DNA from 2 places in the Vibrio syngnathi genome. Region 2 is predicted to be linked to the other one. Evidence: predicted binding sites of a transcription regulator. Region 2 holds the regulator's gene; the other holds the start of a gene.
What was found. The regulator CRP, encoded in region 2, controls carbon source genes, mostly activating them, when cyclic AMP is high. The targets are predictions, from matches to a motif close to TGTGANNNNNNTCACA.
Positions count from the first base shown of each region.

Region 1: the regulator CRP is predicted to act here: its motif matches at 3,185-3,200, upstream of cdd (cytidine deaminase).

Region 1 covers NZ_CP017916.1:1,398,588-1,403,816, forward strand. Annotated here, with positions in the region: gene K08M4_RS06480 (thiopurine S-methyltransferase) at 67-720, shown strand; gene purT (formate-dependent phosphoribosylglycinamide formyltransferase) at 851-2,026, opposite strand; gene cdd (cytidine deaminase) at 2,193-3,080, opposite strand; gene K08M4_RS06495 (LrgB family protein) at 3,366-4,043, opposite strand; gene K08M4_RS06500 (CidA/LrgA family protein) at 4,046-4,417, opposite strand; gene sbcB (exodeoxyribonuclease I) at 4,443-5,229, opposite strand, start outside.
Region 2 covers NZ_CP017916.1:292,412-297,640, reverse strand. Annotated here, with positions in the region: gene K08M4_RS01365 (hydrolase) at 231-1,238, shown strand; gene K08M4_RS01360 (YheU family protein) at 1,353-1,565, shown strand; gene K08M4_RS01355 (phosphoribulokinase) at 1,643-2,512, shown strand; gene crp (cAMP-activated global transcriptional regulator CRP) at 2,754-3,386, shown strand; gene K08M4_RS01345 (DUF1338 domain-containing protein) at 3,564-4,355, opposite strand; gene astD (succinylglutamate-semialdehyde dehydrogenase) at 4,613-5,229, opposite strand, start outside.

The DNA of each region.
Region 1 (5,229 bases), 1.1 Mb from region 2:
AGCTAAGGTTGCTCTTACCTCTCTATACTGTACCCTTGCATTATGACTGTTTAACATGAACGAAAGATGAATAATCCTGAATTTTGGCACAATAAATGGGCAGCCAACCAAATTGGTTTCCACCTTGAAGATGTAAATCCACTTCTGATTAAATTTTGGGAAAAGACGGAGCCTAGTTACGAGAAGAGTGTGTTTGTGCCTCTTTGTGGCAAAAGTGAAGACCTGATTTGGCTAGCGACCAAGCATGAAGAGGTTCAAGGTGTCGAATTAAGCCAGATCGCGGTTCGCGCATTTTTTGCAGAGCACCTTTACACCCCGACTGTGACTCAAATCAGTGGTCAGCACGAGTTGTACCAATTCGATGAGCTTAACGTTTACACGGGTGATTATTTCACCGCGCCCATTCAGCCAGTCGACATCATTTATGATCGCGCGTCTTTAGTGGCATTGCCTAAAGAGATGCGAGTGCAGTATGTAGAGCGTTTAAAGCAACTGTTAAAGCCTGGTGGTAAGATCCTTCTGGTGACTCTAGATTATGACCAAAGCGAGATGGCCGGGCCTCCGTTTAGCGTACCTAAGTTAGAAATCGAACAGTTGTTCGCGGGATACAAAATCACATTGTTGAATCAAGATATCGCAGACGATGAACATCCGAAGATTGCTAAGAAAGGTTTGTCTCGATTCAGTGAAGAAGTGTATTTGATTGAGTCTGACGCTTAAGTTCAGTGAGCTTTCAAGCGAAAAGACCGCTCAAATAAAAAAGAAGACACCAACAAAAAGACGGGCTCGATAGCCCGTCTTTTTTATTGTTCAAATCTGAAGTTGTGATTGTTCAGAATGAAATCGCTGGTTAGTAAATTACTTTTACTTTAGAAGCACTCTCAATTGCATCTTCAATCGCTGTCTCGGTGCTGTTACGACGAGTAAGCGTCACACCTAAACGACGGCGACCATCGATATCAGGTTTACCAAACAGGCGAACTTGCGTTTGTGGTGCGTCTAGAGCCTCTGTAAGGCCTTCAAAACGAATGTTGGTTGAAGTGCCTTGACCAAGGATAACCGCAGATGCACATGGGCCGTATTGCGTGATTGATTTGATTGGCATACCCGTAAACGCGCGTACGTGTAGTGCAAATTCCGATGAATCTTGAGACATCAATGTTACTAAGCCAGTATCGTGTGGGCGAGGGGACACTTCGTTGAAGATAACGTGATCGCCTTTAACAAACAGCTCTACGCCGAAAATACCGTGACCACCTAGTGCGTTAACCACTTGTTCAGCCGTGTATTGAGCAGCTTTAAGTGCGTTGTCTGACATCACTTGTGGCTGCCATGATTCACGGTAATCACCATCTTCTTGACGGTGGCCGATTGGTGCACAGAAATGAACGCCGTCGACTGCGCGAACGGTTAGAAGCGTGATTTCGTAATCAAAATCGATGAAGCCTTCAACGATCACACGACCGGCACCAGTACGACCACCTTCTTGTGCGTAGTCCCAAGACTTCTGAATGTCTTCTTGTGTTTTGATAACACTTTGGCCTTTACCTGAAGAACTCATTACTGGCTTAACAACGCAAGGCATACCCACGAATTCAATAGCGGCAGCAAAGTCTTCAAAGGTGTCTGCAAAGCGATAAGGAGAAGTGCTCAATTTTAGCTCTTCAGCAGCTAGGCGACGGATACCTTCGCGGTTCATCGTTAGCTTGGTCGCATTTGCAGTGGGAACGACATTTAAGCCTTGTGCTTCTAGCTCTACCAACTTGCTGGTGGCAATAGCTTCAATTTCAGGAACCACATAATCTGGCTTTTCTAGTTCAATGATCGCTTGAAGTGCATCACCGTCTAACATGTCTAAAACATGGCTACGATGCGCAACTTGCATCGCTGGTGCGTCTGCGTAACGGTCACATGCAATAACTTCCAAGCCTAAACGTTGGCACTCGATAGCAACTTCTTTACCGAGTTCACCTGAACCTAATAGAAGCACACGAGTAGCATTTTCACGAGTAGCAGTACCAAACATAGAAATTCCTTCCGATCTTTTGAACGATTGATTGAAAACGGGGTGATCATACTTATTTCAATGATAAAAGCAAACGTTTGCGCGGTTGTTGCGTTAATTACAGGCATAAAAAAAGCAGCTCTGTAAAATGGAGCTGCTTCTTTAAAATTTTGTTAATTAGATGTGCTTAGATTGCTAAGTAAGTCACTGGTATGTCGGGATTAATCGCTTCCAACGTAGACTGCGTATCCGCCAAGTGACTGATGCTACCTTCAGCGATTTCAACCAAGGCAGCACTTTCAATTTGTTCAAAATCGAAGCCCGCCAGTTTAAGTTGAATCAACGCCACTTGTAGAGGTGGTAGGCTAGGGTTGAACGCTGCGTTTTCTGCGTAAGCACCCGTGAAAATCTCACCTGACGTCAGTTGTAGTGAAACACCACTTAGGTTTCTGGTGTAAGGAGCGTGGCTGCGGTTTAGTGCTGCTAGTGCTTCTACAACAATAGGCGTTGTTTCTTCAGTCGTGTGCTGATGATCAAGCTTAGTCATTAGGCCAGTCGTCACACCTAAATCAGCAGGGCCGAACGAGTCTGGCAGGTATTCTTGCAGAGACATTTCATCACGTTGTGGAAGCTGAACTTTAAGCTCTTTCGCAGTGGTCAGTTCGTTCATGAACTGACGACAGTGACCACAGGGGCTGAAATTGATCGTGATATCGGAGATACCTTGTTCGCCTTTCATCCAAGCATGGCTGATTGCAGATTGCTCAGCGTGAACGGTTTGACCAAGTTGAGCACCAGCGATTTCAAGGTTTGCACCAAAATACAGAGTACCAGACAAACCACGTACGATTGCACCAACATAAAAGTCAGATAACGGCGCGTAAGAATACGCAGCGGCAAAAGGAAGTAGCGCAATACGTAGCTCGTCATCCGCTAAACCACTTGCTTGCAGTAGGCTAGCAAATTGTTCTGGAGACAATGTCGCGTCAAAGTTGTCTGCTAATACGATGTCACTCAAAAGTGCTTTGATTGCTGTTGGAGCACTTTCCAGCGCCAGGGTAATACGACTGTTCATGTTGAATCCTTAATTGACCTTAGGCTTTAAGTTTATGCAATACTCAGGAATTTTCTGTGACAAGTATCACTATTAGATTGTTGTTGTTACATTGGCTTGCATAGTTAGAGTGAGGTCACACTTGAAATCGATTGCAATAGCTATTTTTGCAGTTGATATCGCACTTATTGCCCGTAATAGAGCGTAACTAGTCTGCTATTACTAACTAAATGTGAGAAAAAAGCCCAAGCAGGCACTGAAATCAACAGTATTCTGGTTGGGCTGAATCGTGTGGTGAGGTTTTAGTTAAGAATAGAACCAAACCACGAGCGAAAATATGCTCGGTGCAATGATTGAGGTAATGACGCCACAAAGTACAAGCGCTAGAGAGCTGAATGCAGCATCTTCCTGATTCTTTTCAGCACATGTCGCAGTACCTAAAGCGTGAGACACAGTACCCATGGTTAAACCACGTGCGATAGGGCTTTTAATGCCAATGAGATTGTAGATTGGGTAAGCAAAGATTGCCCCAAATAGACCAACAATCAATACCAGTATTGCCGCAATCGCTGCTTCACCACCTAAATGGCTCGATACTTCCATAGCAATTGGCGTGGTGACTGACTTACCTAATAAACTCGCAATCAAACTTAAGTCCGCTTTAAAAGCCACGGCGATTAATGCTGTCGTTGTCATCGACATCACACTGCCTAGCGTGCAAGCGAAGGTAATGATTCGCCAGTTTGCTCTGATTTGAGGTAGTTGTTCGTAAAGCGGGTAAGCAAGGGCAACAACCGCAGGCTGCAGCATGTAGGTAATCCATGTGTTGTCTGCATAGTAAGTCTCAAACGGTACTTTGAAGAACGTGAGTATCGGAATGATGATACCAATACTGATTAGTAGGGGATTACACAGCGGTGAGTTTGCTTTTTTACTGACCCAACGAGCAAACAGGAATACCACGATGGTGAGTAGAATCCACATGATCAGTTACCTCTCGATAGCAAGCGGTCTAAGAACCATGATAAGGACACCAACACCAGTAACGTGCCGCCAACGGCGCTTGCCATAATTGGCAATGCGTTCGCGATGAGCATGTCGAAGTGATCCATCAACCCAACACTGATCGGAACAAACAGTAAGATCATTAGGCGGATAATCAAGCTTGCACCGGGTTGTACCCAGTGCGAAGGGACAATACCAATCACCATGGCGGCAAACAGAATCAACATGCCAAAAATACTGCCTGGGATTGAGGTATCCAAAAAGTGCTGTAACGCGTTACCTGCTGTCAGTGCTCCTATGATTAAGGTGAAGGAGATTAAGCAGTAAATCAGTTGGATCAATCTTTCTTTCAAAGTGTTACGTCTCTTGATAATGGAATTAGCTAGCTAACTTTTCTACGTATTGATAAACCGCCTTCAAGATAGCCATTTTCTTCTCGTCGCTTTCATGTTCGTGCGCGAGGTTTTCAAGATTGAGCATGTACTCTTCTAAACGGCTCTCATAAAACTCTCGACAATGGTTCGCCCATTTCAACTGTTCAGCTTCGTCGAGTGTCCATGGGAAGTTGCGCGCACGGTAACGGAACAGTAACGGTTTAATACGTTCGTCGCTGAAGGTGATATCTAAAGCGGCCAAGTTGTTCGGGTCAGTTTCGCGAATGATGTTCATCGCTGCTTTATCAGCAGGTGAAAAGAAACCGTCGTAAAGGTGTGTATCAACATCATCACTCTTCTCGTACTCTCGTTCTTGTGAGTACAGGCCGATCAGTTTTTCGCGGATCTCTGGGTGTTCGCGCAGCAGTGCCAAGTTCTTCAAGCATTGTTGGCGATCGATACCGATGGTTTCGGCGTTTTCAGCCGTCAGCGTTTTGGCTGGAGCAAGGATAGGGCACTTGTTCAGTTGGACCAATTTGATTGGCACGGGGAGCTCGTCTTCACCCAGTTCACTGCGTTTGGTGTAAAGCCTTTCTCTGAGTTCATCAGCGTCCAGTTCTAACAGTGGGCTTGGATCTTTGGCTAAATCAATCACGATAACCGCATTTTGATTGGTTGGGTGCCAAGCCATAGGCACTACCCAGCTTGTATAGTTGCAGTCACGGCCAAACATGCCCGAAACGTGCATTAATGGCGTCATGTTTACAATATCAACCAGGTCATTCAGCTTG
Region 2 (5,229 bases):
ACTTGGGACTATCGCTCTTCGTGCTCACGCGATGGTGACTCGATTATTAGCAAGATATAGAGCTTAACCTCTATAATACTCAACCAGTTACCCACAACCTGTTTTGTAACCTATATAAGTGAAACTCTTGCGCTTATGACGAGAATCAACCAAGCTCAAATAAAAACGTGGGCCTTTCACTACAAGCTCAACACCTTATCAAAGCCCATAAAAGAAGCATGGACTGTTTTATGACAATATTTACCGCAGCGGCCGGTCTATCTAATCCGCACTTACAAACCTTAGTGCCACGGTTTATTAGAAAGCAGGCGCTGTTTGACCCTCACTGGCAAACCTTAGAAACTCCCGACGGCGATTTCCTAGACCTTGCATGGAGTGAATCGCCTGATGGTGACAACTCGACTAATGACAATCCAAGCTCTGATAAACTAAGTAACAAGCCGATATTCGTTCTATTCCACGGTTTAGAAGGTAGCTTTGAGAGCCCTTACGCCAACGGACTGATGAATGCCTTTGCTAAAGATGGTTGGTTATCCGTGATGATGCACTTTAGAGGATGCAGCGGAAAACCGAATCGCTTGGCTCGAGCATATCACTCCGGTGAAGTTGAAGATGCGCGCTTTTTCCTAAGACATCTGCACGCGCAGTTCCCCAACAACCCCAAAGTTGCGGTTGGCATATCTTTAGGTGGAAACATGTTGGCGAACTATTTGGCTGAGTACGCGGACGATCCTCTACTTTCGGCGGCAACGATAGTTTCTGCACCTTTTGACTTAGCGTGTTGTTCTAGTCGCATTGAGCAGGGCTTTTCCAAGCTCTATAAAAAGTATCTACTCAACTCTCTAAAATCAAACGCCTTAAAAAAAGCTAACTTGCTACAGGAAAAGCTTGGTATCACAGCGAAAACCATTAAGAAGATCACCAAACTATATGAGTTTGATGAACGAATCACTGCACCTCTGCACGGCTTCAAGAACGCACAAGATTATTATGCGCAATGCTCCGCACTGCCTAAACTCAAAAAGATCAAACTGCCGACTCAGATCATTCATGCCAAAGATGATCCTTTCATGACTGATGATGTGATTCCAAAGTTCGTACTACCAGACAATATTGATTATCGTCTGTTTCAGAAAGGTGGCCATGTCGGGTTCATTACAGGTAGCACACTCAAGCCAAGATTTTGGTTAGAAGAAGCATTACCCGCCTACTATGAAAGTATCCAAGATTCGGCATAATGACGAGCCTTAGTAAAATGTCCGAGCCTTATTAAATAGAAGTGAGAATATTACTAAGCTCATTCATTTCTACATCAATAAACCTATCCATGAACATAAAAGAGAGAAGTATTTATGATCATCCCATGGCAAGACATTGCGCCAGAGACACTGGAAAACCTCATTAAAGAATTCGTGCTGCGTGAAGGTACAGACTACGGTGACATAGAAGTTTCACTGCAAAACAAAATTGACCAAGTGAAACATCAATTAGCCTCAGGAGAAGTGAGTATCGTGTTTTCTGAGCTGCATGAAACCGTTGATATTCAAGTCACAAAACGCTTCTAGGCTGCGCTCATAAAGGAGCCGTGTTATAGTGGTAAACGATTGCTAACAAGTAAGTTACTCAAAAGACAAGGGTTGTCATGTCCGCTAAACATCCAATTATTGCGGTGACGGGTTCATCTGGAGCCGGCACCACCACCACCTCAGAAGCCTTCCGCAAAATGTTCAATATGATGGACGTAAAGGCTGCTTGGGTTGAAGGGGATAGTTTCCATCGCTTCACTCGCCCAGAGATGGACGTCGAGATCCGTAAGGCGCGCGAGCAAGGTAAGCACATCAGCTACTTTGGCCCACAAGCTAACGATTTTGGTGCATTAGAAGAGTTCTTCCGTCAATACGGTAATGAAGGTACGGGCAAAGTCCGCAGCTACCTACACACCTTTGATGAAGCCGTGCCTTATAATCAAATGCCAGGCACCTTCACACCATGGCAAGAGATCCCTGAAAATTCCGATGTGATGTTTTACGAAGGCCTACACGGCGGTGTGGTAGATGGGGACATCAATGTTTCTCAACACGTCGATTTGCTGATCGGCATGGTGCCTATCGTAAACCTAGAATGGATCCAAAAGTTCGTTCGTGACACACGCGATCGTGGTCATTCTCGCGAAGCAGTAATGGACTCAATTGTTCGCTCGATGGATGATTACCTTAACTACATTACTCCTCAGTTTTCACGTACTCACATCAACTTCCAGCGTGTTCCAACGGTAGACACATCAAACCCTCTCAATGCTAAAGGGATCCCAAGTTTAGATGAAAGCTTCGTTGTTATACGCTTACGCGGCATCAAAAACGTCGATTTCCCTTATCTTCTGGCTATGATTGATGGCTCATTTATGTCGCGCCACAACACGCTTGTAGTACCTGGCGGCAAGATGAGTTTTGCTATGGAACTCATTGTAAGGCCTATCCTGCAACAACTTATAGAAACCGGGAAAATAGGCTAACAAAACAACATTCTGGTTGATTACTTTTCATACCGTGATCATGTGCACAATTTTGCGTAAAAAATCGTAGCTTGGTCACGATTAAAATCAAGAAATAGTACCTGAAAAAGGATACTATTCTTAAACGAAACACAAGATAGCTTGCAGCACTCAACGAGTGCTCTTATCCTAGCTACGTCAATTCAGGCTTAGCTAAAATATGGAAAGCGGCAAGCATACCCTGCAGAGGAAGTAAGATATTATGGTTCTAGGTAAACCCCAAACCGATCCAACATTAGAGTGGTTCCTTTCACACTGTCATATTCATAAGTACCCTTCAAAAAGTACTTTGATTCATGCTGGTGAAAAGGCAGAAACCTTGTACTACATCGTTAAAGGTTCTGTGGCAGTTCTTATCAAAGACGAAGAAGGTAAGGAAATGATTCTTTCTTACCTAAACCAAGGCGACTTCATCGGTGAGCTTGGCTTGTTCGAAGAAGACCAAGAGCGTACTGCATGGGTTCGTGCAAAATCTCCTTGTGAAGTAGCTGAGATTTCTTTCAAGAAATTCCGTCAACTTATCCAAGTGAACCCAGATATCCTAATGCGCCTTTCAGCGCAAATGGCAAACCGTCTACAAGTAACTAGCCAAAAGGTTGGTGACTTAGCGTTCCTTGACGTAACAGGTCGTATCGCTCAAACGCTACTAAACCTAGCGAAACAGCCAGATGCAATGACTCACCCTGACGGCATGCAAATCAAGATCACTCGTCAAGAGATTGGCCAGATTGTTGGTTGTTCTCGTGAGACAGTTGGTCGTATCTTGAAGATGCTAGAAGAGCAGAACCTAATTTCTGCACACGGTAAAACTATCGTGGTATACGGCACTCGTTAATCTCGATTAACTGAGCCAAAAATTTGAAAGCCACCAAATGCGAATTTGGTGGCTTTTTTGTTTTCTAAAGATCTACAAAGAAAATACGAATGAAACACCTACAGCTTCCAAGCGAAAATACTCTCGAAGCGAAGCCTATCTGAATCTCTAGAGCAAAGCCCGTACTCGCATCTTTCTTTAACCGTTAGTGCTTTCGAAGATCTTATCCGCCGATGCTGCAACAAAACCTGTATAAAGCTCACCGTTGGCCATCGCATAACGCTTAGCGAACTCATAGAAGCCTCCAGGAATCATCTCATTGCCTTCAACAAATGAAACTGGGACTTTGTCTGCCATTGTAGATGATTGCTCTAATAAGACCTCTGGAGAGCCTTTAACCTGACCACCAGATGCATTGATAGTGAAACCTGAATCACTCAAATAGTCATTCACAGTCTGTACTTCATCGAACTCATTGAGCTGGTTCACACTCACCGTAAAGTGATTTGCACCGTAACCATGAGCCGCTAGCCAAGACGCGTATTCACTCTCTTTTGCTAGAACTTGAAAATCCGCGAAGCTCAGGTCCCAAAGGCGACCACCAAACAAGAACTCATGACCTTGAAGCTTGCTTGCGTCGACTTGCTCAACCAACTTAGCCACGATCTGTTGCAAGTCACTTGAACACTCTTCGACTTTCAACTCACTAATGAACACTTTCGGTTGGTTTGGATCTGGGTGCTCGTAATGCTTAGCCACTAGCTTCTTGCTCTCAAATAAGTAATCGCCACACGCCTTGTAACCTAACTCAAGGAAAGGTTTAGCCAATGTTTCAATACCCAGTGGTGCAACATTGAAAGTACGCAGTGCAATGTGATCATTAATCAGAGCTTCATCTTCTTTCAGCAAATGGTGTACTTTCTCAGCCGATGGGCAAAGCCTGTGAATGTAATCATCCCATAGTGGTTTAAAGAGTAGATCGGGCGTCATGGTGACTCCTTGTCAGAGGTTCTAGCAAGCTAGTAATTTGGATTAGAGAGGGAGAGGCTGGACACAGAGTCAGCAGCCATCAGCCTGTGACATACTTGTTCTATTATTATCTACCGCCCAATCTAGGTGTAGGACGTGATGGAAAAAGGAAGCGATAACACCGCTTCCTTATTACACAATCAATCAATGAATCTGTTATTCATGAACCTAGAGCTCATAAGCTTGTGATTCATCAAGTTATAGCTTAAAAGCAAAAACTACAGCTCAATACCGGGGCTAAACGTAGCTGGCAGTTGAGTTTCACCACCTTCCATTGACGCCATAGGGTAAGCACAGTAGTCAGCCGCGTAGTAAGCACTTGGGCGTAAGTTGCCCGAAGCACCTGGACCACCAAATGGAGCATCGCCACTTGCGCCTGTTAGCTGGCGGTTACGGTTAACAATGCCCGCACGGATATGGTCAACGAAGTATTCCCACTCCGAATCGTCGGTTGAAACTAGGCCAGCAGACAAACCAAAGCGCGTGTCATTAGCCAGTTCAACGGCTTGCTCTAGCGATTGGTAGCGAACCACTTGCAGTAATGGGCCGAAGTACTCTTCATCTGGCAACTCAGCAATGTTGGTTGCATCGATGATACCCGGAGAAACAAACGCCGCTTCGCCCGCTTTTGCTTCGACTAGGCTTACACCACCTAACGATTGCAGATTAGCTTGCGCGTCCAAAATGAACTTAGCTGCCGCTTCAGAGATTTGTGGACCCATGAAGGGTGCTGGCTCAGCGAATGGCTGATCAACACGAATCTTCAAGGTAGCCGCAACGAGCTTATCGAGCAGTTGATCGCCCTTCTCACCAACAGGAACATACAAGCGACGAG